3 regions of the Ferdinandcohnia sp. QZ13 genome follow, and region 3 is predicted to be linked to each of the others. Evidence: riboswitches for the same ligand, from Rfam matches in the RefSeq annotation. Region 3 holds a riboswitch; each other region holds the start of a gene.
The links. A riboswitch is a leader RNA that binds a small molecule or an ion and turns the genes downstream of it on or off. The one in region 3 is predicted to bind S-adenosylmethionine.

Region 1 (10,708 bases), on a different contig from region 3:
TAAGCCCGTCCATTCATGTAAAAGAAAAACGATGTCTTCCCACCAAGTCTAATGATTTTCTTTGCAATTTTTAAAACACTTCGCTGTGTTCGAACCTTTTCATCTGACAAATAGAGGCCCAATAATCCTCGATTAATCATTCGATGGAATTTTTCATTTGGTAATCCTGCTGTATGCTTGTCCGCTTCATTAATAAAATGCTTAAGACGAGCCACAAGTTCATTTTCATGTGGATAGTAAAAACAAAAATTCAAGTCCCCACCTTGACGATCCTCTTCTTGGTCAATGAAATAATCAAGAAGGATGTGGAGCCCTTGTATATAAGGAAAATATCCATTTCTAACTTTAACTGCAATTTCCTGGTTGAATTCCTCATGAAACGCATAAGCCACTAAACAAAAAATGCCTAGTGTTGACCCTGAGCACGCTGAAAATTCATACCATTCCATACGTGGAAGTTGATCTTGATGGCTTTTAAACCAGTTCTCAAGCCTTGGGACACGCTCTTCTACTTTTACATGTTTATGTATTTGCAGATCACAATAATAGGCTGCTAATTCCTGTAAAAAAGTATCTATTTTATCATAATGGTTGATGTTTTGAAGAACATCCTGACAAGTTAAGACTAGGCTTTCTAAATAGCCACCATCATCCTGCTCATCGCGATACTGATAATAATTTTTTGTTGGTTGCCCTGGTCGCAATGCATCTGGCATGGAATCATGGAGCGAACGAAAATCGACAGGGTCTAATGAGGTACTTCGATCACATAGATTATCCAGATAGTCACTAATTGTTTGATAAGCTACGATAAAACGGATGCATTCCTCCATTTTTCCTTCTGCTAATAAGGCGAGGATGGATCCACCTTCACAGTGAAATGTTTTTGAATGAATGCTAGCCAAAGCCTGCTTCCGAAGCTCCTCATTTGGAATCTCCTCAGCTTTCTTTTTCCAAATAGCTAATTCACGATGTACAATTGGAAATACCTCACGATACACTTTCTTCATTAAACTTATTGGTTGTGTTGGTACCAAAGATATCACCTCAAATTTTAGATAGATTGAATATATGTCGATTTACGATACTTGTGAAAGTTGATACACTAACATTAAATGATATTACAGCGAATATCAAACAATTAACTGGGGGTACCTATTATGATTTATCCATACAAAGGGAAATATCCTGAAATTGCGGAATCTGCATTCATTGCGGACTATGCAACAGTTACCGGTGACGTTAAAATTGGTGATGAAACAAATATATGGTTTAATACTGTGATTCGAGGTGATGTAGCACCAACAGTTATCGGAAAAAGAGTGAGCATCCAGGACAATTCGACTTTGCATCAAAGCCCCAACAATCCCTTAATCGTTGAAGATGATGTCACAATTGGGCATCAGGTTATCTTACATAGCTCGATTATTCGTAAAAATGCTCTCATTGGAATGGGTTCGATTATTCTTGATGGTGCTGAAATTGGTGAAGGTGCTTTTATTGGTGCTGGGAGCCTCGTTCCACAAGGTAAGAAAATTCCGCCCAACACACTCGCCTTTGGAAGACCCGCTAAGGTGATTCGTGAATTAAACGAAGTGGATAAAAAAGACATGGCTAGAATTCGTCGTGAATATGTTGAAAAAGGACAGCATTATAAACAATTACAAAAAGAAAAGCGCCTGGAGCTAAATACAGAAAAATAAGTACGAATCGAGTAGGAGGCACTTTCGTGCCGTCCTCTCACACCACCGTACGTACGGTTCCGTATACGGCGGTTCAATTTTATACTAAGCATGTACTTTGTTATAATGTTCCACGCATGAGATTAGTCCAAATTGGGCTAATCTCTTATTCGTTATTGTTGTGGTAAGTACCCATGAGTAAGCGATACGTACTATTCCTTTACTGGTGTGGCTATATTTATAAGCATTATATTTGTTCATTCCCAGTTTAATTAAATTCTTTCTACGGTTTTTGGCTGTTTTCCATTTCTTCCAAATACACATCCGTAGTCTAACTCTTGTGTGGGAATCTATTGTTCCCAACAGCTTTTTCATATAACCAATTTTGAAATAGTTTATCCATCCTCGTATTACTTGGTTGACTCTTTCAACCTGATACTTCGTATCAACACTCCAGTTTTTCCGTGTTAATTGTTTCAACTTAAACTTGAAGTTTTCTACTGACTTTTGATGTGGTTTTGCTTTGTACAAATCCATTTGATAATCTTTGAAGAAACCGAATCCTAGAAATTTCATGGAGGGGTCATTTGGCCTTGTTACTTTCGTTTTACTGGCATTAACAATCAAGCCTAGCTTCTCTTCTATAAACCTTGTCACTGACCTCATCACTCGTCTCGCAGCCATCTCGCTTTTGACCATAATAATGCAGTCGTCCGCATATCTGACGAAACGGAGACCTCGTCTTTCAAGTTCCATATCCAATTCATTAAGCATGATATTGCTGAGTAAGGGTGATAAGTTTCCTCCTTGCGGAGTTCCTATAACTGTTTCTTCATAATCTTCATCTATTTGTACCCCACTCACTAAAAACTTACGAATGAGAGAAATGACGTCACCATCATCTACTGTTTTTGATACAAGATTCATTAGTCTATCGTGATTGACCGTGTCGAAGAAACGTTCTAGGTCAATATCTACAATCCAATCATGACCCTCATTTAGAAATTCTAGAGCTTGTAATATAGCCATCTCTGCATACCGTCTTGGTCTGAATCCATAACTATATTCACTAAATTGCCTATCAAATATAGGTGTAAGTACTTGTGCAATTGCTTGTTGAATGACCCTGTCTTTGACCGTTGGTATTCCTAAAAGTCTAACTCCGCCATTTGGTTTAGGAATCTCCACTCTTAATACGGGAGAGGGTTGATATTTTCTTTGGCGAATTTGTAAGATGATTTCATCCTTATTTAATGCCATATATGCCCCCAATTCATCTACAGTCATTCCATCTATACCAGCTGCACCCTTATTCTTTTCCACCTGCTTGAATGCCAGGTTAAGATTATCCCTGTTTAGGATTTTATCAAGTAGTTTTCCTTCATACATGCTTGTTATTTCCTTTCTGTCTCGTGAAGGCGGTATCCACTTTGTCGCGATGTGCCAGTGGTCTATTTCCTCTTCCAATTGAGATTTCTATAACGATAAAATTGTTCAGCCCTTCGCTCCTTCTAACTTTCATTAGACATCTTCACTACTACGGCTTCTGCTGACTTCTCACCATCCAGTCTTATATCTCTATAAGATTTTGGTATAGCTTAGTGAGACCTCCCCAGTTAAGGTACGAACTCTTTCCCTCCATCTATCTGCCATATTTACACCGTATGATTACTGTAGCTATTGGACTTTAACTTCTTGTGCAGTCTTATCCTCATACGTTGCCTCCTATATGGTTTCTGTTCGTCAGACCGGAGGTTTGCCGTGAGCTTCCTTCAGATTCCACGTCTCCATGGACACCCTTGCTTTTAGCTATGTGCTTACCGCTACAAGGTCGCACTCGGGACTTTCACCCGTTAGAGTTCGCCCATGCTGGGCGAACACAAAAAGCTCGCCAAATCGGCGAGCTTTTCTATCTTATTTTGCAGCTTGTGTCTTTAGAGTTTCTGCTTTATCAGTACGCTCCCATGGTAAATCAAGATCGTTTCTACCAAAGTGACCATATGCAGCTGTTTGTTTATAAATTGGACGACGAAGATCCAACATTTTAATAATACCCGCTGGACGCAAATCAAAATTATTGCGAACCAATTCTACAAGAACATCCTCAGATACAGTTCCTGTACCGAAAGTATCAACAGAAATAGAAACTGGCTGAGCAACACCGATTGCGTACGCAAGCTGAACTTCACACTTATCCGCTAATCCTGCTGCCACGAGGTTTTTCGCAACATAACGTGCAGCATATGCAGCAGAACGGTCAACCTTAGTTGGATCCTTACCTGAGAATGCACCACCGCCATGGCGTGCATAACCACCATACGTATCAACAATAATTTTGCGACCTGTTAAGCCAGCATCCCCTTGAGGACCACCAATTACAAAGCGGCCAGTTGGGTTAATAAAGTATTTCGTATTTTCATCAATTAGTTCACTTGGAACAACTGGATTGATCACATGTTCTTTAAGATTTCGCTGAATTTGTTCCAATGTAATTTCCGGATGGTGTTGAGTTGAAATAACAATGGTGTCGATACGGACAGGATTATTATTCTCATCATACTCAACGGTAACCTGAGTTTTACCATCTGGACGTAAATATGGAAGAATCTCATCCTTACGAACTTTTGTTAAACGGCGTGAAAGCTTATGAGCTAACGAAATTGGTAAAGGCATTAACTCCTTTGTTTCATTACATGCATAACCAAACATTAAGCCTTGATCCCCTGCACCAATTGCTTCGATTTGCTCGTCTGTCATTTGACCTTCACGAGCCTCTAATGCTTGATCAACCCCCATCGCAATGTCTGGAGATTGCTCATCGATTGATGTTAAGACAGCACAAGTTTCATAGTCAAATCCGTATTTTGCACGGGTATAACCAATCTCTTTAATCGTTTCACGGACAATCTTTGGGATATCTACATATGTAGAGGTTGTAATTTCTCCCGCAACAAGTACAAGACCTGTTGTAACAGAAGTTTCACACGCTACGCGTGCATTTGCATCATTTGCTAAAATGGCATCTAAAATAGAATCTGAAATTTGGTCACAGATTTTATCTGGATGTCCTTCCGTAACAGACTCAGAAGTAAATAAACGGCGTCTAGTTGTCACAAACGCTTCCTCCTTTTTCGGATTCAGAATCAAGTTATCCTCAAATTCTGACATTCATTGATACGGTACTCATTCCCTTAGTATTGTTACCTTCACGATTTTCTATCCTATATTAACAACCATTAATACAGCATATGTAGACTAGTTATCTGTGGTGAACACATATAACCGCTATAAGTAACATAGTTCTTATTAAAGAAATAAAAAACCTTCCCTACTTTTTTGAGGAAAGGTATTATCATTTATCTCGCCTTTCACTCTTATCGATCAAGGACATACCTTGCTCAGGTTAGCACCTTATCACCTTTATCAATGGAAACCTACATATATATAGGATTCTAAAAAACTCGCTTGATATGTAAAAAGTGATGGTTGCCGGGTTTCATCGGGCCTGTCCCTCCGCCAGCTCGGGATAAGAGAGTATCCGTTCAATGAATTATCATAACGTAGTCATCCTTTTCGTGTCAACCAAATTCGGAAAAAAAAACGATCAAAATGGGGCAAATTTTTTAAAGAAAAAGATATATATCCAAACACATGAATTATATCGGACTATTTTTGATTCTGTACGCACTTTTTATAGATATGTTACGTAAAATACGTAAATAGTATAGACTATTTTCGTTAATGTGTTATACTAATTGTAAATTTCGATTATATAAAAAAAGGTAAAGGATGGTTTTACATGAATTCAGTTGAAGTTTCAAATGAGCAGCTAGTAGCATTAGTGAATGGAAAAAATGTACATCAAAACCTATCTGTTCCTATTTTAGTTGAGAAAGTACTTGCTAGACAAGAAGGAATTCTTACTTCGACTGGGGCTGTGTGTGCAACAACTGGGAAATATACAGGAAGATCACCAGAAGACAAATACATCGTGGAAGAAACATCTACGAAAGATAGAATTGACTGGGGCAAGGTGAATAAGCCAATTTCTGAAGCTGCATTTGAAAACCTTTACACAAAGGTGCTTTCATATTTGAAAGAAAAAGATGAAATTTTTGTATTCAATGGGTATGCAGGTGCTGATAAAAAAGTGCGTATGCCAATCCAAGTGATAAACGAATATGCATGGCATAATCTTTTTTCCCAACAATTGTTTGTTCGATCAACTGAAGAAGACTTAAAAACACATCAACCTGAATTCACAGTTATTAGTGCACCTAATTTCAAGGCAGATCCTGAAGTCGATGGTACACGTTCTGAAACCTTCATCATTATTTCCTTTGAAAAACGAACGGTTTTAATAGGAGGAACAGAGTATGCTGGTGAAATTAAAAAATCAATTTTCTCGGTGATGAACTATGTATTGCCTGAGCAAAACATACTTTCCATGCACTGTTCTGCTAATGTAGGTCAAGAAGGGGACGTTGCGCTTTTCTTTGGTCTATCCGGAACAGGAAAAACAACTCTATCGGCAGATCCAAACCGTCGACTTATTGGAGATGACGAGCACGGTTGGTCTAGCTCTGGAGTGTTTAATATTGAAGGTGGCTGCTATGCGAAATGCATCAATCTTTCACGTGAAAAGGAACCGCAAATTTTTGATGCGATTCGTTTTGGCTCAGTTTTAGAAAATGTGGTTGTTGATGAAGAATCAAGAATAGCTGACTATGATGACAATTCATTGACGGAAAATACAAGAGCTGCCTACCAAATCGATAATATCGATAATATTATTGTACCTAGCATTGCAGGACATCCAAATACCATTGTATTTCTAACGGCAGATGCTTTCGGCGTGCTTCCTCCAATTAGTAAGCTAACAAAAGAACAGGCCATGTACCATTTCCTAAGTGGTTATACAAGTAAGCTTGCAGGAACAGAGCGAGGAGTGACAGCACCTGAAGCCACATTCTCAACTTGCTTTGGATCTCCTTTCCTTCCACTTGCGGCAACTGAGTATGCTGAGATGCTTGGAAGAAAAATTGACGAGCACAATGTTCAGGTATTTTTAGTGAATACTGGGTGGACAGGTGGAGAGTATGGAGTAGGCAGTCGCATGAAACTCTCATATACGCGTGCAATGGTTCAAGCTGCGTTAGAGGGTGAACTTACTCATGCGGAAACCGTGAAAAATGATATTTTCGGTTTAGAAATTCCAATTCACATTCCTGGTGTTCCTGATGATGTACTACAACCTGCAAAAACATGGGCAGACCAAAGTACGTACTATGTAAAGGCCAAAGAATTAGCTATTAAATTCAAAGAAAACTTCAAAAAGTTCCCTAATGTTGCAAAGGAAATTGAATTATTGGGTGGACCTAGAATATAATTTCAATGTTTAAAAGCTCGAGGAAAATCACCCCTCGAGCTTTTGGGTTTTGGGCTCCCTTGTTTTCATCCACTCCGTTAATCTTCTCACCGTTTCCCTATTTTCATGCGGCGGAAAATAATGATCGTATTGTGGAAAATACCAGCTTTCTACCTGTTTTCCTAACTCTCTTACTCTTTTTTCAAGTCGATATGCGTGTTCGACAGAAACATTTTCATCTTTTTCACCATGGATAATAAGTAATGGGGCTTCAAGCTTTTCAATTTCATACAAAGGCGTTCTCCACTTATAACGTTCCGGGTATTTTGTAGGTGTACCTCCAATTACCCGCTTCAGCATTCGTCGCAAATCATTTCGTTCTACATATGTAAGACTTAAATCACTTACGCCTCCCCATGAAACAATCGAACAAATTTGTGGGTGATGAATTGCCGTGAGTAGGGCCATCACACCTCCACGTGAGAAACCAAAAACATGGATTCGAGTCGGATTCACTTTTTCATGTTCTTCCAACACTTTAACCGCAGAAAATGCGTCATATCGATCATGTCCTGCAAAATCCTCGTTCCCCTCTCCCCCTTGATTTCCACGATAAAAAGGTGCCATCACCACAAAACCCTCTGAGGCAAATTGAATAATCCGACCAATTCGAACCTTCCCTACATTTTTAATTCCGCCACGCAAATATAAAAATCCGTCATAAACCCCTTCTTCCTTTGGTTCAGCAAGATACCCTTTTATTTTCAATCCTTTACTCAAATATGTTATTAAATAAAGATTAATTTTAGGGCTAGGAGACGGAAATTTTTGCTTTTCAATAATTGTGCCATCCACCATTTTATCCATCCTCTCTACCACATTATTTTTGAAAAAAATTTTATAAACCCTCCTCAATAAAAAGAAAAAATAGGCATTCACACATTTTTATCACGTTTCATAATCTATCTTAGATAGTACTTAAGCAGACAGAACATCTGTCAAGGAGGAATGAAGACATGCGTCGTTTTTTTGCTAGCCTTTTTGCATTATTGCTTATTATTCCATTAGCCGCTTGTAATAATGACCAGGTTCAAAAAATCCGAATTGCCGAGGTAACGCGTTCTGTGTTTTACGCACCTCAGTATGTAGCCATTTCAGAAGGATTTTTTGAAGAAGAAGGTCTAGAAATTGAATTAACAACCGTTCCAGGTGGCGATAAAACCATGACAGCGCTAATTTCTGGCGGTGCTGATGTTGCCTTAGTTGGTTCGGAAACATCTATTTATGTAGAAGCACAAGGCTCAACCGACCCTGTTATTAACTTTGCAGCTCTTACACAAACGGACGGTACGTTTTTAATGGCAAGAGAAGATATTGAAAACTTTAGCTGGGACCAAATTAAAGATAGTACATTCCTTGGTCAACGTAAAGGCGGAATGCCACAAATGGTTGGGGAATTTGTCTTAAAGAAGAATGATATTGATCCACATGGCGATTTAAATTTAATACAAAACATTGACTTTGCAAACATTTCTAGCGCTTTTGCATCAGGTACAGGTGACTTTGTCCAATTATTTGAACCGACTGCTAGTTTGTTTGAAAAAGAGGGGCGTGGATATATTGTTGCTTCCTTCGGTGAAGAATCTGGGAAGGTGCCCTATACAACATTTATGACAAAGCAAAGCTTTATGGATGAGAATGGCGATGCTGTTGAAAAATTCACACGCGCAGTCTACAAAGCGCAGCAATGGGTAGATTCACATAGTCCAGAAGAAATTGCAAAATCCGTTCAAGAATTCTTTCCAGATACACCTATGGATTTAATCACATCCTCTATTGAACGTTATAAGAATCAAGGCTCTTATGCAACAAACCCTGTCCTATCGGAAGAAGCGTGGAATAATTTGCAGGACATCATGGATGAAGCAGGTGAATTACCAAAGAGAATTGATTATGACACACTTGTGAACACAAGTATTGCCGAAAAAGTCATCTCAAAATAGGAGTGTTACTATGAACTTTTTGTCAGTAAAAGATCTACACCATGTTTATTTTACAAAGGATTCTACAACGACTGCACTCGAAGACATTTCGCTCACAATCGAGGAAGGGGAGTTCATCTCCCTCCTCGGCCCAAGTGGGTGTGGTAAAACAACATTACTCTCCATTATCGCTGGATTATTAAAACCAACATTCGGGGAGGTTTTAATTGAAGGAAAGACGATTGAAAAGGCAAAGTCTGATATTGGATATATGTTACAGCAGGATTACTTGTTTCCGTGGAAGACGATTGAGGAGAACATTCTTGTAGGGCTTCAAATTATGAATCAAGAAACCGATCAATCAAGAAAAAACACATTAGCACTACTTGAAGAAATTGGGTTGAAAGGGGTTGAAAAGTCGTATCCAAACCAGCTTTCAGGTGGAATGAGACAAAGAGCTGCTTTGGTTCGAACCTTGGCGACAAATCCAAAAATACTCCTACTTGATGAACCATTCTCCGCATTAGATTTTCAAACAAAGCTAAAATTAGAAGATCTCGTTTCTGATACACTCAAGGAATATCGCAAAACAGCCGTCCTAGTCACACATGATATCGGAGAAGCCATTGCTATGAGTGACCGAATTTATCTCCTATCGAAGAGTCCAGGAAAAATTGCAAGAGTATTTGATATCCCAGAAAACCTACGAAATGAGACTCCATTTGATGCAAGACAGCACCCAGAATATTCGAACATTTTTCAGCAAATATGGGAGGAGTTAGATAAACTTGAAACAACATCTCAACATTAAAGAACTCCATAATCATTTCTTACAGAACATTCAAAAAGAGAAAAAGGTGGTTCGTTTTTATCAAGCCCTAATTTTTCTCGTCTTTTTCGGTATATGGGAGATTGCAAGTCGATATCATTGGATCGACCCTTTAATCTTTAGTCGACCATCTAAAATTTGGATTCTCTTTTTAGAGAAAATGAATGATGGAACATTGTTTAATAATCTTGCGGTGACATTGTTTGAAACCGTTCTTGGGTTTATTTTAGGAACCCTCTTAGGAGCTTTGATTGCGGCACTTTTATGGTGGTCTGAACGTCTATCAAACATTCTTGATCCATATTTGGTTGTTCTCAATGCAATGCCAAAGGTTGCGCTTGGTCCGATCTTAATTGTGGCATTAGGAACAGGTTATATTTCAATCATCGCAATGGGAGCAATTATATCCATCATTATCACCACGATTGTCGTCTACACCTCGTTTAAAGAAGTGGATTATAACTATATTAAAGTCTTGTTAACGTTTGGAGCGAATCGGAAACAAATCTTCCGCAATGTCATACTTCCCTCGTCTTTCCCGGCAATTATCTCAACATTAAAGGTAAATGTTGGATTATCATGGGTTGGGGTCATCGTTGGGGAGTTTCTTGTCTCAAAGCAGGGATTAGGCTATCTCATTATCTATGGATTCCAGGTGTTCAATTTCACATTGATCTTCCTAAGCTTATTATTAATCGCAATCTGTGCGACACTCATGTACCAAGGCGTCGAGTACCTTGAAAAAAAATTAATAAAAGACTCCAAATAAAAAGCTCTTCTAGTTGATTGCTAGAGAGCTTTCTTCGTTTTTATGTATTTTTCTACATAGTCCATGCTATGCGTGAGC
Region 2 (10,708 bases), on a different contig from region 3:
ATCGTAAGCTCTAACACATCTGGTATTTCGGTTGAAGCAATGGCTGAAGGACGTTCAGAGGATTTTCAAAAACACTTTTTAGGAACACACTTCTTCAACCCACCACGCTATTTGAAGTTGCTTGAAGTGATTCCGACAAAAAACACAAGCCCAGAAGTGCTTACTTTTATGAAAACATTTGGTGAGGATGTACTTGGTAAAGGTGTTGTTGAAGCGAAGGATACACCTAATTTCATTGCAAATCGAATTGGAACATATGGTTTGCTTGTAACTGTTCGTGAAATGCTTAAGGGCGGATACAGCATTGGTGAAGTAGACTCCGTTACAGGTCCAATGATTGGTCGGCCGAAGAGTGCAACCTTCCGTACCCTTGATGTTGTTGGTCTTGATACATTTATTCATGTTGCAAATAATGTTTATGAGCAAGTGAAAGGAGAAGAAAAAGAAGTTTTCAATGTTCCTGACTTCATGAAGAAAATGCAGGAAAAAGGATGGTTAGGAAGTAAATCAGGTCAAGGTTTCTTCTTGAAACAGGGTAAGGAAATCCTTGAATTAAATCCTGAAACACTTGAATATCAAGAGCGCAAGAAGCTTCAAACACCAGTTACTGCGTCGATTAAACAAGTAAAAGGGACTGCGAATAAGCTGAAAACGCTCTTATACACTGAAGATCGCGCTGGAAAGCTTTTATGGAATATTACAAGCCCAGCACTTATCTATTCTGCTAATCTTCTAGGTGAAATTGCGGACGATATTGTCGCCATTGATGAAGCAATGAAGTGGGGCTTTGGCTGGCAGTTGGGGCCATTTGAAATGTGGGATGCAATCGGTCTTGAAAATTCTGTGAAGAAGATGGAAGCAGAAGGCTCTGTTGTACCGGCTTGGATAAAAGAGATGTTAGCAAACGGGAATACCTCTTTCTATAAAAAAGAAAATGGCTCTGTATCTTATTTTCAAGATGGAAAATACAAAGCTATTAAGGAAAATCCGAAGAATATTCATATAAAAACATTAAAAGAAACGAATGGCGTCATTAAGAAAAACAGTGGTGCTAGTTTAATAGATTTAGGTGATGATGTCGCCTTATTAGAATTCACATCACCAAATAATGCAATCGGTTTCGATATTATTCAGATGATCAATTACTCCATAGAAGAAGTGGCGAAAAACTATAAAGGCCTAGTCATCGGAAACCAGGCGAAAAACTTCTGTGTTGGTGCAAACCTTGCGATGATCTTAATGGAAGCACAAGATGACAATTTCTATGACATTGATCTTGTTGTACGTAATTTCCAACAAGCGATGATGAATATCAAATACAGTGAAAAGCCGGTTGTGGTAGCACCATTTGGTATGACCCTTGGTGGAGGAGCAGAAATCTGTTTACCGGCAGCGAAAATTCAAGCCTCAAGCGAAACGTACATGGGGCTAGTTGAAGTAGGTGTTGGTGTGATTCCTGGTGGTGGTGGTAACAAGGAGCTTTATATCAACCACCTTCAAGGAATGCCTACAGGAGTAGAAGTTAACCTTCAAAATGTCGCAAATAAAGTATTCGAAACAATCGCAATGGCAAAGGTTTCAAATTCAGCTGAAGAAGCTCGAACAAATAACTTCTTAACAAAAGAAGATGGTATCACCTTTAACAGCGATCACCTTGTCTATGATGCAAAACAATCCGTATTGGCATTATCCGCACAAGGCTATAAGGCTCCAGTGCGTAAGAAGGTACCAGTGGTTGGTGAAACAGGCTATGCAACCCTCCTTTTAGGTGCACAAGCAATGAAATATTCAGGCTATATTTCAGATCATGATCTTAAGATTGCGAAGAAGCTTGCATGGGTTATAGCAGGTGGAAATGTTCCATATGGTACCGAGGTTGATGAGCAATACTTACTTGACTTAGAACGTGAAGCATTCCTAAGCCTTGTTGGTGAACCAAAGACACAGCAAAGAATGCAACACATGCTAGTAAAAGGAAAACCGTTACGTAACTAAACCCACATGCTTGAAGGAGATTGAAATCTTCAATCTCCTGCTGCGGTTAAAAAGTTAGGAGGGAATATATTGAGAGAAGCAGTCATCGTTGCCGGAGCGAGAACCCCGGTTGGAAAAGCGAAAAAAGGAACTCTTGCAAATGTAAGACCGGATGATTTAGGAGCATTGGTTGTTAAAGAAACATTAAAGCGTGCAGGGAATTATGAAGGAAATATTGATGATTTAATTATAGGATGTGCCATGCCTGAGGCAGAACAAGGCTTAAATATGGCACGAAATATTGGAGCATTAGCAGGACTACCGCATACAGTTCCAGCAATCACTGTGAATCGTTATTGTTCTTCAGGACTCCAATCAATTGCCTATGCTGCAGAAAAAATTATGCTCGGTCACTCCGATACAGCCATTGCGGGTGGAGCAGAGTCGATGAGTTTAGTCCCAATGATGGGGCATGTGGTTCGCCCCAATGCAAAGCTTGCCGAAACAGCACCTGAATACTATATGGGGATGGGTCACACTGCTGAACAAGTTGCGGTCAAGTATGGTGTTAGCCGTGAAGACCAAGATGCTTTTGCAGTAAGAAGTCACCAAAAAGCTGCAGCTGCTATTAAGGCAGGTAAATTTGTAGATGAGATTGTTCCAGTGGACGTTACTCTTCGACAAGTTGGTTCCAATCATAAATTGGTAGAAAAGCATGTTCAATTCTCACAGGATGAAGGGGTACGTGAAGATACGAATCTTGAAGTATTAGCAAAATTAAGACCAGCATTTTCAGTAACTGGTTCAGTTACTGCAGGTAATGCATCACAAACGAGTGATGGTGCAGCAGCAGTAATGGTGATGGATCGTGAAAAAGCGACTAGCTTAGGATTAACACCATTCGTGAAATTTAGATCGTTTGCTGTAGCAGGGGTACCACCTGAAGTAATGGGAATCGGTCCAGTAGCAGCTATTCCAAAAGCTCTTAAAATGGCAGGTCTTGAGCTTTCTGATATTGGCTTATTTGAATTAAACGAGGCCTTTGCATCACAATCACTTCAAGTAATTCGTGAACTTGGCCTTAATGAAGAGATCGTAAATGTAAATGGAGGTGCGATTGCACTTGGGCATCCACTTGGGTGCACAGGAGCAAAATTAACACTTACATTAATGCATGAAATGAAACGCCGCAACGTACAATTTGGTGTGGTCACGATGTGTATCGGTGGCGGAATGGGAGCAGCCGGAGTCTTTGAATTATTAGCATAAGGATAGTGGCTAACCATATCATGGTTAGCCTCCAATGAATACTTTTTAGGGGGAAACAATATGTCAAATGCAACTGATAAAGTCGTTTTAGGTGGAGGCTTTTTAATCGAAGAACTCGAAGCAGACCGTGTCTTTACACCTGAAGATTTCAAAGATGAACATAAAATGATTGCAAAAACAACAGAGGACTATGTAGCAAACGAGGTTCTTCCACAGATTGAACATCTTGAAAATCATGAGTTTGATCGTTCGGTAACATTATTAAAAAGCGCAGGCGAGCTTGGTCTTTTAGGAGTAGACGTACCAGAAGAGTATGGCGGGCTAGGACTAGACAAAGTAAGCTCTGCATTAATTGCTGAAAAAATGGCAAGAGCTGGAGGATTCTCTATTTCTCACGGAGCACATGTTGGTATTGGCTCTCTACCAATTGTTCTTTTTGGAAATGAAGAGCAAAAGCAAAAGTACCTACCTAAATTAGCAAGTGGTGAGTTACTTGCAGCTTACGCGTTAACAGAGCCGGGATCAGGTTCTGATGCGCTAGGTGCAAAAACAACTGCTAAATTAAATGCAGAAGGTACTCATTATGTACTAAATGGTGAAAAACAATGGATTACGAACGCCGGTTTTGCGGATGTGTTCGTTGTATATGCAAAAATTGACGGTGATAAATTCTCAGCATTTATTGTAGAACGCGAATTTCCTGGAGTATCAACTGGTGCGGAAGAAAAGAAAATGGGAATCAAAAGTTCATCCACTCGTACATTGATTCTTGAGGATGCACAGGTCCCAGTTGAAAATCTTTTAGGTGAAGTGGGCAGAGGACACGTGATTGCATTTAACATCCTAAACATTGGACGTTATAAGCTAGGTGTAGGTGCAGTTGGTGGCGCTAAGAGTGCATTCGAGCTTGCAGTTAAATATGCAAATCAACGTCAGCAATTCAAAACGCCAATCTCAAAATTCGGATTAATTCAAGAAAAATTGGCGAACATGGCAGCAAAAATTTATGCGGCTGAATCTAGTGTGTATCGTACGGTCGGGTACTTTGAAGATCGCATGGGTCAATTATCAGACGAAGAAGTAAAGAATGGTAAAGAAGTAGCGAAGTCAATTGCCGAATATGCAATTGAATGTTCAATCAATAAATTTTTCAATACAGAAGTATTAGATTATGTTGTGGATGAAGGTGTTCAAATCCACGGTGGATATGGATTCATGCAGGAATATGAGATCGAAAGAGCATACCGTGATTCACGTATTAACCGAATTTTCGAAGGTACAAATGAAATTAACCGTTTACTTGTTCCTGGAACGTTTCTTCGTAAAGCATTAAAAGGAGAATTACCATTACTTGAAAAAGCAACACAGCTTCAAGAAGAACTTATGATGCTAATGCCTGAAGAAGTGGGCGAAGGCGTTCTAGAACAAGAGAAGTACCTTGTTCGTAATGCGAAGAAGGTAGGATTAATGATTGCTGGACTTGCTGCCCAAAAATTCGCTCCAAAGCTTGAAAAAGAGCAAGAAATTCTTGCGAATATTGCAGATATCGCAGCAAATGTTTATGCGATGGAATCAGTCGTTCTTCGCACGGAAAAAGCAATCAAAAAATCAGGTGAGGATAAGAATCAGCAAAAGATCCTTTATACACAAGTATTTGTTCAAGAAGCATTTAATGAAATTGAGGCACATGCAAAAGAAACTCTTGTTGCGACAGAAGAAGGTGATGTATTACGCATGATGAGATCGGCATTGCGTAAATTAACTCGCTTTACTCCTGTAAATGTGATTGCGAAGAAACGAGAAATTGCAGCAACCCTAATCGAGGCTGAAAAATACACAGTATAATTACAAGTACCAAGAAGCTCCTTTTTAGAAGGAGCTTTTTTTCTTCTTTTTTTTGCAGGATAAACTGGAATTAAGTCGAAATTAATCAGTGGAACATTGAAAGGTTTTTCATTCAAAATTTAATATGTTAAAATATTCTTGATAGATAAGGTGGTGAGAATATGGCATTAACATTTTATTGGTATCCGAAATGTGGAACTTGTCGTAAAGCAAAAAAGTGGTTAGAGGAGCATCAGGTTGCCTTTGAGGAAATACATATTGTAGAGAATCCACCTTCAAAAGAGCAATTAAAAGAAATGTACCAAAACAGTGGATTAGAATTAAAGAAATTCTTTAATACAAGTGGTCAAAAATACCGCGAACTTGGGTTGAAGGATAAAATCAGTTCTGCATCAGAGGATGAATTGCTAGACCTGCTTGCATCAGATGGAATGCTTATAAAACGCCCACTTACTACGGATGGAAATAAGGTAACAGTTGGATTTAATGAAGCGAATTTTGAAGCGAATTGGACAAATTAAATCGGATGAAAGCCTTTTTAAGGTCTTTTACATAAACACTTGTTGAGCAATTTCAACAAAAATGTATTTCATAAAATCGAATTAAATGGAGGGTACAAAATGAGCACACCTAAAGATTTACGTTATTCTGAAGAACATGAATGGGTGAAAGTTGAAGGGGATAAAGTACGTATCGGAATTACAGATTTTGCACAGTCTGAATTAGGAGATATCGTATTCGTTGAACTACCAGAGGTTGGCGACGAAATCCAAGCAGACGAGCCGTTCGGTAGTGTTGAGTCAGTTAAAACGGTATCTGAGCTTTATGCACCAATTAGTGGGAAAGTTGTTGAAATCAACGAAGACCTTGATGATAGTCCAGAATTCGTAAACGAATCTCCATATGAGAAAGCATGGATGATTGTTATTGAACCTGCAAATGCTGGAGATGTAGAGAACCTAATGACAGCCGAGCAGTACGAAGAAATGATAAAAGAAGACTAATTCAAAACGCGAGAGCCAGTAAAGGAGCATTCCTAACCTGGCTCTTTTTCAATTGTAACTAACTTATTGAGAATAATACCAAGCCGAATGAAGTTCTTCTTAATGGACATTCTAAAATTAAATACCAAGGGAAGGGTGTTTATTATGGTATTGAAACATACTCGAATTGATGTGACTGATCGAGTAATTGGAAAGCTTGGAAATAACGGAATGAATCTATTTGTTGAAAAAGAACCTATAGGTAAAATTCGCTTTACGAACGAAGGAGCTCAATTTGAGTTAAACCAGGGATATGAGCAAGAAGAGAGTAAAATTTTCACTTATGCAGATGTTCCTACTTCCCCAGATATGAAATATGTTGATTGTGACGATGAAAATGGATGGTGTTGAAGACAGTGGATACCCACTGTCTTTTTTTCCACAACTTTTTCAGTATTTATCACCAAAATGAATCTTCACGATAAAATGAAGGAAAAGCAGTTATATACATCGAATAGAAGGAATAGGCAGAAAAATGTACACTTGAAATAAGGTGATGAAATGGTGGCTTTTGACGATTTAGAAAAAGTAATCATTGTCGAGGGAAGAACAGACAAAAAGAAGATTGAAACGGTTGTAAATGAACCAGTTGAAATCATTTGTACGAATGGAACGATAAGTATTTCGAAACTTGATGAGTTGATTGAACATTTATTTAATAAAGATGTTTATATTTTAGTGGATGCCGACAGTGCTGGGGATAAACTAAGGAAACAGTTTAAACGGGAATTCCCTGAAGCACGGCATTTGTTTATCGATAAAACGTATCGAGAGGTTGCGACAGCACCCGAACATCATATTGCAACCGTACTTCTTTCAGCAAATATTGATGTTCACGCAGAATTTTTATTGTAAGTAGTTAAAGCTTTTCATCATATGTCTTTTCAAAAATCATGTTACAATAAGAGATAATTAAGAAAATAAAGGTTGTAGTAGACATGAAAGAATGGCAAGAGCAAGACATTGACTTCAAACTCACCAATAAGCATGAGTTTTGGCTTTATTTATATACACCGATGTGTGGAACATGCCAAGTGGCATCAAAAATGATAAAGGTAGTTGATGAAATACTGCCACACGTAACCATTGGAAAAAGCGACCTCAATTATTTACCTCAAAAAGCAATGGAATGGCAAATCGAGAGTGTCCCTTGTTTACTGCATATGAAAGATGAGAAAGTGATAGAAAAATACTATGCATTCCACTCGGTTCCCTATTTGCTTGAAATAGTTTCAAAAGACTGAACAACGCGTGATATTTCGCGTTGTTTTTTATTGCAATTTTTTAGAAAAGTTGTATGATATTTAGGGAATCGAAATATTCAAACATGGGAGTGCATATGAGCAACATAGTGACAGAATGGAAAACACAATACAAATCATACAATCAAAATATTAAACTATTTATTTTAGCGACCATTTTTACACAGCTTGGCATGGGTATGTTCACCATCATGTATAACTTTTATGTGCGTGAACTGGGGTATTCTGAACAAACAAATGGAACTATTATCGCTATGACAGCTTTGGCATCGGCAATTATTCTAGTCCCCGCAGGTCTAATGAGTGATAAATTAGGCAGAAAAAAAGTGATGGTGCTGGGTGTTGCTGTTTCAACAATAGCCTTCTTTGCTAGAAGTATATTAGATGCTGAACAGCTACTGATTGCGACGGCATTTTTAACGGGATTGTCGACGGCTTTTATCCAGGTTTCCGGTGTCCCATGGTTAGCCGAAAACTCGTCATCTTCACAAAGAGTACATCTTTTTAGCTTTCATTCGGCAATCATGATGATTGCTCAGGTTGTTGGAAACATTGCAGGTGGGGCATTGTCAGACACCTTCCAATTTGTTTTTCATATGAGCGGACTCTGGAGTGTAAGAATTACGCTTTTAATTGCAACGGTCATCTATGTTGCAGGTATTTTACCAATCATTAAAATGAATGAACAACGTAGACAACAATCAGAAATGAAAAAAGTAGAATCCATTGGTCAAAAATTAAAAGCAAATAAATCGCAAATCAAATTAATTGCTATGTTTGCCTTCGCACAAATGATCATTGGGTTCGGTTCCGGATTAGTCATTCCTTATCTGAATTTGTATTTTGCGGATCGCTTTCTAGCAAGCAATACAATAATCGGATTGATTCTCTCATTGGGACAAGCGGCAACTGCTATTGCAATGATTATTGGTCCCATTATTGTGAGTAAGGTTGGAGAGGTTCGTGCAGTGGTGTATTTGCAGTTATCCTCGCTTCCATTCCTTTTGTTAACCGGGTATACAGAAAATCTTTACATAGCAGCCATTGCATTTTTATTTAGGCAAGCATTAATGAATGCGGGTAACCCGATACAAGCATCTCTTGTTATGGGACGAGTGAACGATTCAATGAAGGGTCTTGCTAATTCAGTGAACCAAATGGTGTTTTCATTAGGATGGGCACTAATGGGGCCAGTATCGACGTCGATTGTAATGATGCATGGAGCTTATTGGGGCTATGCTTATGTGTTTACAATTACGTCAGTCTTGTATTTAATCGGGTCGCTATATTTCCTACTTGTATTCAGTAGAAAGTCCTTTCGTAATGAGAAGAAACAAGTAGCAAAAATATCGTAATATGTCATATTTCCCGGGAAAAAAGAAGTAAATAAACGATATGTGTTTAAATTTGTTCCATATATGTGTCGAAATAAAACACGAAATTTCAAATTGCTCATTTTTTCTAAAAATTCTTATTGACATATTTTAGAATAAGAGTTAGCATGATATTAACTTGTTAAAGTAATAAATTTCATATTTAAAATCTTATCTAGAGTGGTGGAGGGAATGGCCCTATGAAGCCCGGCAACCGGTAATTTACACGGTGCTAATTCCAACAGGCATTTTTTGTCTGAAAGATAAGAAGAGATATCGTACATACACCTCTTCTTATCGAAGAGGTTTTTATTTTGGCTATTTTCGTAACTTAGTTGTTTTTGGATATGATTGTGCGAAGGGAAATAGTACCTATTGGCCTTCATGTGATTTCAGCGGATAGTACGAGATGCCAGCGGGCGGGAATAGCGAGCCAAGCGAGGAGGCTTGCGAATCGCCCGCGGAAAGCGAGTACCAGGAGCGAAAAATCAACCTATGTTTTAAAAACAACAATCTTTTAGAAATAAGCCTATATTTTTTATAAACAAAACAGAGGGAGAGATTCAAATGAGTGAGAAACAAAAAAACTATAGACCAGAGACAATCGCAGTCCATGGAGGTCTTGAAGCAGATCCTGTAACAGGGGCTAGAGCGGTACCAATCTATCAATCTAATGCGTTTAAATTTAATACAACTGAACATGCAGCAAATCTATTTGGGCTAAAGGAAAATGGTTATATTTATACTCGAATTCATAACCCAACAACAACTGTTTTTGAAGAAAGAGTAGCACAATTAGAGGGTGGAGTTGGTGCATTAGCTGTTTCTAGTGGGATGGCCGCGATAACAACAGCTATTCTAAATATTGCTGGTGCAGGAGATGAGATTGTATCTGCTTCTACACTTTATGGTGGAACGTATAACTTATTCGCAAACACACTACCTAAATATGGAATTAAGACGCACTTAGTAGAACCTACTAATCCGGAAAACTTCCGTCAAGCCATAACGCCAAATACAAAGGCGATTTTTGCTGAAACAATTGGAAATCCAAGCTTGGATATTCTTGATATTGAAGCAGTAGCAAATATTGCTCATGAAGCAGGAATTCCATTAATTATTGACAATACATTCGCCACACCTTATCTATGTCGTCCAATTGAGCATGGAGCTGATATTGTTGTTCATTCTGCTACTAAGTGGTTACTAGGTAATGGAACAACAATGGGAGGTATTATTGTTGACGGTGGTAAATTTGATTGGAATTCACCAAAATTCCCTGGATTTACAACACCAGATCCTAGCTATCATGATTTAGTGTTTGCTGATGCTTTAGGACCCGTAGCTTATATCATTAAAGCCAGAGTCCAACTTCTTCGTGATTTAGGTCCAGCTTTAAGTCCTTTTAATTCATTCCAATTTAACCTAGGTCTTGAAACATTACACGTTCGTATGAAAGAGCATATTGCAAATACGAAAAAAGTTGTTTCATATCTTAAAAACCATCCTGGGGTTGAATGGGTACTGTATCCTGGTGAGGACGATCACCCGAACAAACAATTAGCTGATAAATACTTACCAAAAGGTGCAGGTTCAGTCATAGTATTTGGTATCAAAGGTGGAAGAGAAGCGGGTGAGAAGCTAATTAATAATGTTGAGCTTTGGTCACATGTTGCAAACGTAGGTGACGCTAAGAGTTTAATTATTCATCCAGCAAGCACAACACACCAGCAATTAAGTCCGGAAGATTTAAAGTTGTCTGGCGTGTCAGAAGACTTAGTTCGCTTATCTGTTGGAATCGAAAATATTGAAGATATTTTAGAAGATTTAGAGCAAGCCATTAAAGCAGCAAATGGAACAAGTTCAGTTTCACCATTGCCTACAGCTTAAGCTTTACTTTGGTACATTAGTCACAACTTTTTCATTGACACCTTAAATGACA
Region 3 (10,708 bases):
TCAACGATTGCTCTATTGTCTGTTCAGCAAAGTCACCATGTGACCATATTCCAGGACGTTGTGCAAAATAGGCGGAATAGTAGCGCTTATCTCCGTCTTCTCCCCAAAATGTAATTGGCATACTTGGAAAAGCTTTCGTACACACTAGCTCCCCTTTTTCCTGGATGACTGATACACCTCGTTCATCGAGGACATCCACTGCCATTCCAAGTGCTTTACAGGTAATTTCCCCGCGCCTTACTGGATGTACAGGGGAACCCATCACAAAGCATCCGATGATCTCTGTACCACCTGAAATCGAAGCCAACATGATATCCTGCTTGATTTCGTTATATATCCAGTCATATTGTTCTGCTGCTAACGGTGCTCCACAAGAAAGGACACTGCGCAAACGGGACAGATTATGGCTCTGCCCTACCTGATACCCCGACTTCATTAAGGTATCTAAATACTTAGGACTTGTTCCAAAATGCGTGAGCCCGATTTCTTCAGCAATCTCCCAAAGTATCCCCACATTCGCTTTAGGTATGGGTGACCCATCATAGAGAAGAATCGCGGCACCACTGGCTAATCCAGAAAGTAGCCAAGGGTACATCATCCATGCAGTATTTGTGTACCAGAACATGATATCTCCCGCTTTTACATCACAATGCAGCTGATGTTCCTTCACGTGTTGAATTAATGTACCACCAACTGAATGAACAATCGCCTTTGGTAGTCCAGTAGTCCCCGACGTATAAAGGATGTAGAGAGGATGATTGAAGGGAACTCGGGTAAACTCTAAATCAGAGGATCCATTTTGACATAGCTCCTGCCAGCTTATTACGTTCCTTGTTTGATTTATGGATAAATTTGAGTCTTCAGATAGGGTTACGATAGTGGAAACATCATTCAGCACCTTACTTACAGAAGAGATGTTCTTTCGAATATCATAAAACTTTCCATTATATTGATAATCCAAAGTTGCAATTAATACTTTTGGATGAACTTGCCCAATCCGATCAATAATCCCCTTTGGACCAAAATCAGGGGAGCAAGATGTCCAAACAGCACCTAACGAGGTGGTTGCCAATAAGGCTACGAAACTTTCAATTCCATTTGTTACAACTCCAGCAACACGGTCTCCAGCACCTATTCCTAAACTCTTCAACCCGTACTGGGCCCTTGCCACCATATTTCGCATCTCTCCCATTGTAATCGTTTGAGAGACACCGTTTTCGTTGGCTTCAATAACTGCTGTCTGCCCGTCATCACCACGTAAAATATTTTCCGCAAAGTTTAATCTAGAATCAGGAAACCATTGTGTGCCAAGCATTCCACCATCACTTGGAGGAACTACGACTCTTTCTCCTTTATCTCCAATTAGATTCGCAAAGTCCCATACTGCTGACCAGAATGATTCGGGTTGAACGACCGACCAGTGGTGAAAGCGTTCATAGGGCAGGAGCGGAATACCCACCTTTTGTGAAAATTTCATCAAATTTGACTGTGAAATCCATGTTTCACTTGGCTCCCATAGAACCTTGGATTCTAGTATATTATGTTGAGTTGTCATTTCTCTTCCTCCCTCATACTAAGAGAAGCTTTATTCTCACTGCACCTATCCCTTAGTCATCATTCAATAGACACCTTTACATTCATCCCCTACCCATAGAGGTAGGGGATTTGCAAATTAAAGTTAAATTTCACAGGCATACGTTACAATTGCACCTCTAAGACGTTGTGCTTCCTTATAGGTACATCTGTTTTGAACAACCTCAAGACCCGCTTCCTTCGCAACCTCAACTGCCCTTGGAGAAATGACTCCTTCTTGGAGCCAGAAGACCTTAGGCTGTATTTTTGCTGCTTCTACCGCAACGCCAATTGCCGCTTCAGGGCTGCGGAATACTTGAACGATATCAACCTTAACCGGAATAGATGTTAAATCTGGATAGGCCTGTTCACCGAGTACTTCTGTTTCCCTTGGATTAACCGGGATAATTTTATAACCTAAACGCTGCATTTTCCTTGCAAGTCTGTAGCTTGGGCGAGCTGGATTACCACTTAGACCAACAACCGCAATCGTTTTTGCACGCTGAACTTCCTTTCCATCAACTTCTTCACGGATAAATGTTGATTGAAGTGCCCAGCGAATGACTCCCTCATCGTTAACTGCTGTTTCACCTTTTTGTTCACCTTTTGATGAAATGCCTGTCGCTTCATAAAATGCCTGATCCAAGTCATTAACTAAATCACGGTATGATTCAATACCAACCGATAAACGGATTAATTCTTCACTTACTCCTGTTTTTACTAACTCTTCCGCACTTAACTGCTGATGAGTTGTTGATGCTGGGTGAATAATAAGAGACTTGGCATCTCCAACATTGGCCACATGTGACCATAACGCAATGTTATTAATTACTTTCTTACCAGTTTCTCTACCACCCTTAATGCCAAAGTTCACGATAGAACCATATCCAGAACGCAAATATTTAGTAGCTAGTTCATGTGCTGAATGCTCTTCTAGACCAGGGTATGAAACCCATTCAACCGCAGGATGGTCTTTTAAGAATTTTGCAACTTTCAATGCATTTTCATTATGCTTTTCGATTCTTAAGTGTAATGTTTCAAGCCCCTGTATCAATAGGAATGCACTATGCGGACTTAAAGATGAACCAAAGTCCCTTAATAGCTGCACTCTAAGCTTTGTACTAAATGCTAACGTTCCAAATTCATTCGCATACTTAATTCCGTTATAGCTTTGATCTGGCTCAGTAAATCCTGGGAACTTTTCACTGTTCCAATTAAAACGACCTCCATCAACGACTAACCCACCAATTGTCGTTCCATGACCACCTATCCACTTTGTTGCGGAGTGAACCACTATATCAGCACCAAATTGGATTGGTTTACAAACATATGGAGAAGCAAATGTATTATCAATAATGAGCGGTACTCCATTTTCATGTGCAATAGCTGATACTGCTTCAATATCTAAAACATGCAAGCTTGGATTTCCAATCGTTTCAGCAAATACGGCCTTTGTTTTCGGCGTAATCGCTTTTCTAAAATTCTCAGGATCTGTTGGATCAACAAAATGAGTCTTAATTCCATATTTTGGAAGGGTAACGGCGAAAAGATTATAAGTTCCGCCATATAAATTTGAAGCTGCTACAATTTCGTCTCCTGCTTGTGCGACGTTCATAATGGATAGAGCAATTGCAGCCATTCCTGAAGATGTGGCTACAGCTGCGACACCATCTTCCAACAATGCAATCCGTTTCTCAAGCACATCAACAGTCGGGTTACCAATTCGAGAATAAATATTACCTGACTCATCAAGACTAAATAGACTTTGAGCATGATCTGTATTATGAAATACGAAAGAACTAGTTTGATAAATAGGCACTGCACGTGAACCAGTTGTCGGATCTGGAGATTGACCTCCATGTAAAAGTATCGTTTCATCATCATAAGTTTCATATTGTTTTGTCATTGTTTAAACCTCCAAGTTCAATTTTTACGAGTTTTTTTGATTAGTTGATACCCTTTTACTTTATGTAAATAAAAAACCCCCTCAACATAAGAAGAGGGGGCCTCATCTTATCTTTCAGATGCTTTTGCATCTGCAGGAATTAGCACCTTTTCAAGCTTTCACTTGAAGGTTGCTGGACTTCTACGGGCCTGTTCCCTCAGTCACTCTGGATAAGAATTCTTTATTAATTTGACGTGATAACACGTTAACACTTCAACCATACAAAGTATTATAGAATACATCATTTTTACAGTCAATGTATTTTTTGAAAAATTCATGTTTTCTTATAATTACCTCTAGTCTTTGTTAAAAATAAAAACCCCTTCTATAAAAGAAGGGGTACAAGAACATACATCAACATATTCGTTCGTCCACCTTCTCATCTTGGGAATAGAAATACTTTCTCTGAACTTGGCACCGGGCATTCATTATGCTGGTCGCCGAGGTTTCGCAGGGTCAGTCCCTCCACCTCTCTTGATAAGAAGAATCGCATTATTAAAGTATTTAATAAGAATGTTAAAACAATTTATACTACTTAGTCAATACCTTTTTTAATAACGATAACTGGAGTTTCGTTTTTACTTCAATTAATTACAAGAGAAATAGAATATACCATTCTCTTAATAAGCACCTCTGATATAATCTTTTACATTTTCATGGTAAAAGCGCTGAACCTTTTCCTTTTCTTCAAATGAAAAAGGTTTTGTTTCCAAAGTAGTTAAATTATCTTGAACCTGTTTAACATTTTTGAATCCAGGAATAATACATGTAATCTCTTCGTGATCTAAAATCCAACGAAGTGCTGCACTTGCCATTGATTTCCTTCCTTCTGCAATCCATTTTAATTGCCCAGCAAGTTCCACACCCTTTTTAAAACCAAGACCGGCAAACGTTTCACCTACATTGAATGCCTCGCCATTTTCGTTGAAGCGACGGTGATCATCTTCTTCAAAAACATGATTTGCTGTAAATTTACCAGTAAGTAAACCGCTCGCAAGTGGCAATCTGACAAGTAGGCCAACACCTTTTTTATAGGCCTCTGGAATCAGAGCTTCCAACGGCTTTTGGCGGAACATATTAAAAATAATCTGCAGGCTTTTCACGTTTGGATTTTCCAAGCAAATTAACCCTTCCTCAACAGTCTCGACACTTACCCCATAGTGACGGATTTTCCCTTCACTTTGCAAGCGATCAAGAACTTCAAACACACTGCCATCCCTTAAAATTTCGGTAGCCGGACAATGAATTTGATACAAATCGATTGCCTCTCGGTTCAATCTACGAAGGCTATCTTCGCAGTAACGACTTACTTGTTCGTAGCTATAATTTTTCGGGTCAAAAATATCTCCTTGACGACAGAACTTTGTCGCGATATGTATTCGATTTTCCTTGCCCTTTGTTGCTTTGGCTAACAGTTCTTCACTATGACCATCGCCATATACGTCTGCCGTATCAAAAAAGTTAACCCCTTGGTCAATTGCATATTCCAAAGATTTCAGCGCTTCTTCATCATTTGTCTTTCCCCACGCACCGCCAATTGCCCATGTTCCAAAGCTAACTTCACTAATCTCTAACCCAGTATTCCCTAGTTTACGATAGTTCACAGTTATCTCTCCTTCAAAGAAACCCCACAGTGCTGTGAGGTTCATTTTATTTTCGAAACTCTCTCAATTGCTCATTCATCACCTTGGTTTGTGCATAGACCTGTTGATAGATTGCAAATACCTTCTGATACGTCTCCACATTATTCGGATTTGGTTCATATGTTTTGGAGGTTTGTAGGAATGCATCGGCACACTCTTTTAATGTAGCGAACCAGCCACAGCCATATGCAGCAAGCATCGCAGCCCCCATTCCAGGACCTTGTTCAGATGTTAGTTTTTGAATTCTTGCGTTAAAAATATCAGCCTGCATTTGTAACCAAGTTTCATTTTTTGCACCGCCACCGATTGAAATAATCGTATCAATCGTTTTGCCACTGTTTCTAAATATCTCGATCGACTCATTTAACGAAAATGTGATACCTTCAAGGACTGCCCGTGCAAAATGCTTGCGTTCATGGGCTGCATCAATGCCTATGAAACTGCCACGAATAGTTGAATCTGCATGTGGAGTCCGCTCGCCAACAATGTAAGGAGTGAATATTAATCCGTTACTACCGGCTGGCACTTCATCGATACCTTCTAAAAATTGATCAAAGGCTTCTTCTTTTGCAAAAGTATCCTTGAACCAGCTTAAGCTATAACCCGCGGCAAGTGTCACACCCATCGTATAATACGTATTTTCTTCCCCATGGTTAAAATAGTGAACCTTTCCTTTAAAATCAAGGTCATTACGTTCTTCATAAGATAGCACAACACCAGATGTTCCAATGCTGCAAAGCGTTTTTCCTTCTGATAAAATCCCTGAACCAATCGCACCACAAGCATTATCCGCTCCGCCAGCAAAGACCTTTGTTTCACTAGAAAGACCAGTTGCCTCGGCAAATTCAGTTGTAATCGTACCTACAAATGCATGTGATTCAACTAATGGAGGACAGAATTCAGGTGAAAGACCAAAAGTCTCTAACACTTCCTGACTCCATTTGCGTTTTGCAACGTTCAACATCAATGTTCCAGCTGCATCAGAATACTCCATATTTACGGCACCCGTAGTCCGGTAGCGTAAATAATCCTTAGGTAGCATGAACACGCTAGAGCGTTCAAAAATTCCAGGTTCATTCTCTTTTACCCACAGAATTTTCGGTAGCGTAAACCCTTCTAGGGCTGGATTCTTTGTTACCTCTAATAACCTTTCTTTTCCAAAAGTTTCATAGATTTCGTTACATTGCTTTGTTGTTCTTGTATCATTCCAAAGAATAGCATTTCGCAATACTTGGTTTTCTTCGTCTAGTAGAACAAGTCCGTGCATCTGTCCGGAAAAACTAATACCTTCAATATCCTTGATATCTCCATCAAATTGCTCAACAAGTTCCTTAAGACCCGCTGTTGTTTTTTCAACCCACTCTTCTGGATTTTGTTCACTATAACCAGATTTTTCAATAATGAGTGGATATGATTTCGATACCTCGCCTGCCACGTCTCCAGCTTGATTCACAAGTAATATCTTAACCGCACTTGTTCCAAGGTCCACACCGATTACATATTTCATCCGAATCATCCTTTTCTATGAAAATGTGCTGGAGCAACATACATCCAGCACATTTTTAAGTCTATGAATTAAAGAGTCTCTAATAGATATTGATTTATTAATGCTTTTAAGCGTTCTGTTCTACCTGATGTATTTTTGATTTTTGTTAATCCAAGTGCATATGCCTCAAGTTCACGGAAGTTTGTTTTTCCTTCAACGATATCTAAGCCGATACCCTTAGTATAACTGCTATAGCGCTCATCAACAAAGCTATCAAGAACTTTATCCTCAATTAATTTATTAGCCACTTTTAATCCGATTGCAAATGCATCCATACCTGCGATATGCGCATGGAATAGGTCGTCAGTATCAAATGAACCTCTTCTTACCTTCGCATCGAAGTTTAAACCACCCTTACCAAGTCCACCATTTTTCAAAATTTCATACATGGCTAATGTGTTCGTGTAAAGGTCTGTTGGGAATTCATCCGTATCCCATCCAAGTAATGTATCCCCTTGGTTTGCGTCAACTGAACCAAGCATACCGTTGATGCGTGCTGTTCTTAACTCATGTTCAAATGTATGGCCAGCAAGTGTTGCGTGGTTTGCTTCAATATTAAACTTGAAGTAGTCTGTTAGGTGATATTTTTGCAAGAATGCTAGACCAGTTGCTACGTCAAAATCATATTGATGTTTTGTTGGCTCTTTTGGTTTAGGCTCGATTAAGAAAGGTACATTTAAGCCGATTTCCTTCGCATAGTCAACTGCCATGTGGAAGAAACGAGCTAAGTTGTCCATCTCAAGCTTCATATCTGTATTTAATAATGTTTCGTAGCCTTCACGTCCACCCCAGAACACATAGTTTTCTGCGCCAAGTTCTTTTGCTACTTCTAAACCTTTTTTCACTTTCGCTGCAGAGTAGGCAAACACATCTGCATTAGGAGAAGTTGCAGCACCGTGTGTATAACGTGGATTTGTGAACATGTTTGCTGTATTCCAAAGTAATTTAACCTTGCTAGTTTTCATGTAATCTTTAATCATCGCTACAATGACATCAAGATTTTCATTTGTTTCCTTCAATGTGCTTCCTTCTGGCGAAATATCTACGTCATGGAACGCAAAGAATGGAACATCTAATTTCTCAAAAAGTTCAAAAGATGCTTCAACGCGGGCCTTTGCTAAGTCTAATCCTTTTAAGTGATCCCATGGACGGATTGCAGTTCCGACTCCAAATGGATCAGAGCCGTTTGCAGTAAATGTGTGCCAATACGCTACTGAGAAACGAAGAAGTTCCTCCATTGTCTGACCATTGATTTTTTCTTCTGGATTGTAATATTTAAATGCAAAAGGATTTGTTGATTTTGGTCCCTCGTATTGTATTTTGTTAACTGATTCGAAATAAGCCATCTGGGTGTTCCTCCTAGTATTAGTTTCATAAAAAATAGATGAATAAATTAAATCCTTGATTACAAACCGATTACTACTTTTTGAACTGGTTCACTTAGACGGATACGAATGCCATCCTCTTCTTTTTCCCACTCACCTGCAGAAACAGAAGTAATGGAGTTATAGCCATTAAGTAGAATAGAGTATGGTTTAGCTTCTTTCATATTTGTTGTAAATGTAATGGTATTGTTGTTTTTCACAACGGAAACAGCAGCTTCGATATTACCATCTATGTCCCGTACTGTTGTCTTTACTTCTTTTCCTTCTTGCAACTCATATAAAGCGAATGTCACGTTATTTACATAGTCATAATCAGGGCGAATGTCATTTTCACCAAGGGCAAGAATTGTATTTTCTCTTACAAACAATGGTAGGCTCATGTAATCATATGTTTCGTTTCTCCATTCGCCGCCCTCTACAACTTCTCCTGTTAATAAATGTGTCCATTTTCCTTGTGGAAGGTAATAGGAACTAATACCCTCTTCGTTAAATATTGGTGCTACTAAGATTGATTCTCCTAACATGTATTGAGTATCAAGTACATGAGAAGTTAAATCATTTGGAAACTCCATTACCATTGGGCGCATTACCGGAATGCCTGTCTCATGATTATCGTTTGCAGCATTAAACAAGTATGGCATTAATTTATTTTTAAGCTTTGTAAAATGTCTTGTTACATCTACGGATTCTTCATCATATCCCCAAGGCACTCGGTATGTGTTACTGCCATGGAATCTGCTGTGACTTGACAGTAGTCCGAATGCTACCCAGCGCTTGAATAGATCCGGAGTTGCAAGTGTTTCAAATCCACCAATATCATGACTCCAATATCCAAATCCTGACATCATCAAGGACAATCCACCACGTAAGCTTTCAGCCATGGATTCATAGGTTCCTTCACAGTCACCACCCCAGTGTACTGGAAATTGCTGACCACCCGCTGTTGCAGAACGTGCAAAGACGATCGCTTCTTTTTCTCCTTTTTCCTGCTTCAATAGATTAAACACGATTTCGTTATATTTGAAAGTATAATAGTTACGCATACGTTTTGGATCAGATCCATCCGCAAATACAACATCTCTTGTAGGGATTCTTTCGCCGAAATCCGTTTTGAACGTATCTACTCCCATATCTATCAATCTTTTTAATTTTGATGCATACCATTCACATGCATCTGGATTTGTAAAGTCAACAATTCCCATTCCAGATTGCCAGAAGTCCCATTGCCATACATCGCCATTGGTTCGCTGAATGAGATAGCCTTTTTCCATTGCTTCGTCAAATAATGGAGATTTCTGTGCGATATATGGATTTATCCACACGCATATCTTGAGGCCCTTTTCCTTCAATCTTCTTAACATGCCTTCCGGGTCTGGGAAAACCTTTTTATCCCATTCAAAATTAGACCATTCGAACTCTTCCATCCAGAAGCAGTCAAAATGGAAGACACTTAATGGAATTCCTCTGTTTGCCATTTCATCGACAAAATGAGTTACTGTCTCTTCATTGTAATTGGTTGTAAATGATGTAGATAACCAAAGACCGAATGACCATGCAGGTGGAAGCGCAGGCTTTCCTGTTAACTCCGTATAATTTCGAATAATTTCTTTAGGGGTTGGTCCGTTAATAAGATAGTAATCTAGCATCTCACCTTCAACACTAAATTGTGTTTTTGAAACAGCTTCAGATGCGACCTCAAAGCTTACCCCTTCAGGATGATTTACAAATACACCATAGCCTTTGTTTGTCACGTAAAACGGAATATTTTTATATGCTTGCTCTGAGCTTGTTCCACCATCACGATTCCAAATATCAACAGTTTGTCCATTTTTAACAAATGGAGTAAAACGTTCTCCAAGACCATATACATACTCGCCGACGTTAAGGTTCAACTGTGCTCTCATAAATGTATCTTTATTTGGTCCAGTAATCCAAGCAAGTCCTTTGTTCTCAGTATGAGTTAACTTTTGGTTACCGTTGTAATACACCATGCCAAAATCATCTTTGGTAATTTTTACTTTTAACGATCCGCTTGTAAAATAAATCTCGTTCTCGTTTTCTTCAACAGTAAAAGGTGCTTTATCACGTTTGATTTCAAAATTAGGTGTTTTTGGTTTTACACCACGATGGTGCCATGTTTGAACACGAATTACATTCTCCATTGGAGATGAAAGTTTAATAGTAAGAAGAGCTATATTTAATGTATCTCCACGGTGTCTGATATCCTTACACGGTGCATATAAAATTAATCCGTCCTCTACCTCTTGAACATCACGGACACTGCGAGGATAGTGAACCTCATAGCCCTCTTTTGTTAGCCAATAACCATTTGAAAATTTCATTTTATACAACATCCTTTCTTTTATTTTACTGAGCCGCTTACTAAGCCTTTTACAATTTGTTTTTGTAAAATTACAAAGATCGCAATAACCGGTAAAATTGATACAGTCGCAAACGCCATTAAGTTATTCCACTCGATACCGTAACGTCCGATTGAATTGTAAATACCTGCTGTTAATGGCCATAAACCTTGGTCACGGTTAAATGTCATACTGAAAATCAAGTCTCCCCAAGCGAAGAAGAAAGATACCGCACCACAAACAACGATACTCGGAAG

Region 1: it holds a riboswitch for S-adenosylmethionine, as region 3 does, so the genes downstream of both, metK (methionine adenosyltransferase) here and RGU12_RS09200 (PLP-dependent aspartate aminotransferase family protein) in region 3, are expected to answer to the same signal.
Region 2: it holds a riboswitch for S-adenosylmethionine, as region 3 does, so the genes downstream of both, RGU12_RS18340 (O-acetylhomoserine aminocarboxypropyltransferase/cysteine synthase family protein) here and RGU12_RS09200 (PLP-dependent aspartate aminotransferase family protein) in region 3, are expected to answer to the same signal.

What each region holds. Positions count from the first base shown of each region.
Region 1 is NZ_JAVIVW010000015.1:778,380-789,087, forward strand. It holds gene tbcS (tetraprenyl-beta-curcumene synthase) at 1-1,010, opposite strand, end outside; gene RGU12_RS17505 (gamma carbonic anhydrase) at 1,161-1,703, shown strand; gene ltrA (group II intron reverse transcriptase/maturase) at 1,788-3,071, opposite strand; gene metK (methionine adenosyltransferase) at 3,597-4,796, opposite strand; SAM riboswitch class I at 5,054-5,215, opposite strand; gene pckA (phosphoenolpyruvate carboxykinase (ATP)) at 5,482-7,071, shown strand; gene RGU12_RS17525 (alpha/beta hydrolase family protein) at 7,099-7,908, opposite strand; gene RGU12_RS17530 (ABC transporter substrate-binding protein) at 8,067-9,053, shown strand; gene RGU12_RS17535 (ABC transporter ATP-binding protein) at 9,064-9,843, shown strand; gene RGU12_RS17540 (ABC transporter permease) at 9,821-10,630, shown strand; gene ytkD (RNA deprotection pyrophosphohydrolase) at 10,651-10,708, opposite strand, start outside.
Region 2 is NZ_JAVIVW010000015.1:921,383-932,090, reverse strand. It holds gene RGU12_RS18385 (3-hydroxyacyl-CoA dehydrogenase/enoyl-CoA hydratase family protein) at 1-1,995, shown strand, start outside; gene RGU12_RS18380 (acetyl-CoA C-acetyltransferase) at 2,065-3,243, shown strand; gene RGU12_RS18375 (acyl-CoA dehydrogenase FadE) at 3,304-5,088, shown strand; gene RGU12_RS18370 (arsenate reductase family protein) at 5,250-5,609, shown strand; gene gcvH (glycine cleavage system protein GcvH) at 5,709-6,092, shown strand; gene RGU12_RS18360 (YusG family protein) at 6,237-6,482, shown strand; gene RGU12_RS18355 (toprim domain-containing protein) at 6,636-6,986, shown strand; gene RGU12_RS18350 (thioredoxin family protein) at 7,070-7,375, shown strand; gene RGU12_RS18345 (MFS transporter) at 7,471-8,748, shown strand; SAM riboswitch class I at 8,935-9,036, shown strand; gene RGU12_RS18340 (O-acetylhomoserine aminocarboxypropyltransferase/cysteine synthase family protein) at 9,334-10,656, shown strand.
Region 3 is NZ_JAVIVW010000001.1:1,885,202-1,895,909, forward strand. It holds gene RGU12_RS09195 (acetoacetate--CoA ligase) at 1-1,555, opposite strand, end outside; gene RGU12_RS09200 (PLP-dependent aspartate aminotransferase family protein) at 1,679-3,478, opposite strand; SAM riboswitch class I at 3,583-3,694, opposite strand; SAM riboswitch class I at 3,894-4,001, opposite strand; gene RGU12_RS09205 (aldo/keto reductase) at 4,138-5,121, opposite strand; gene xylB (xylulokinase) at 5,168-6,667, opposite strand; gene xylA (xylose isomerase) at 6,736-8,052, opposite strand; gene yicI (alpha-xylosidase) at 8,112-10,433, opposite strand; gene RGU12_RS09225 (carbohydrate ABC transporter permease) at 10,454-10,708, opposite strand, start outside.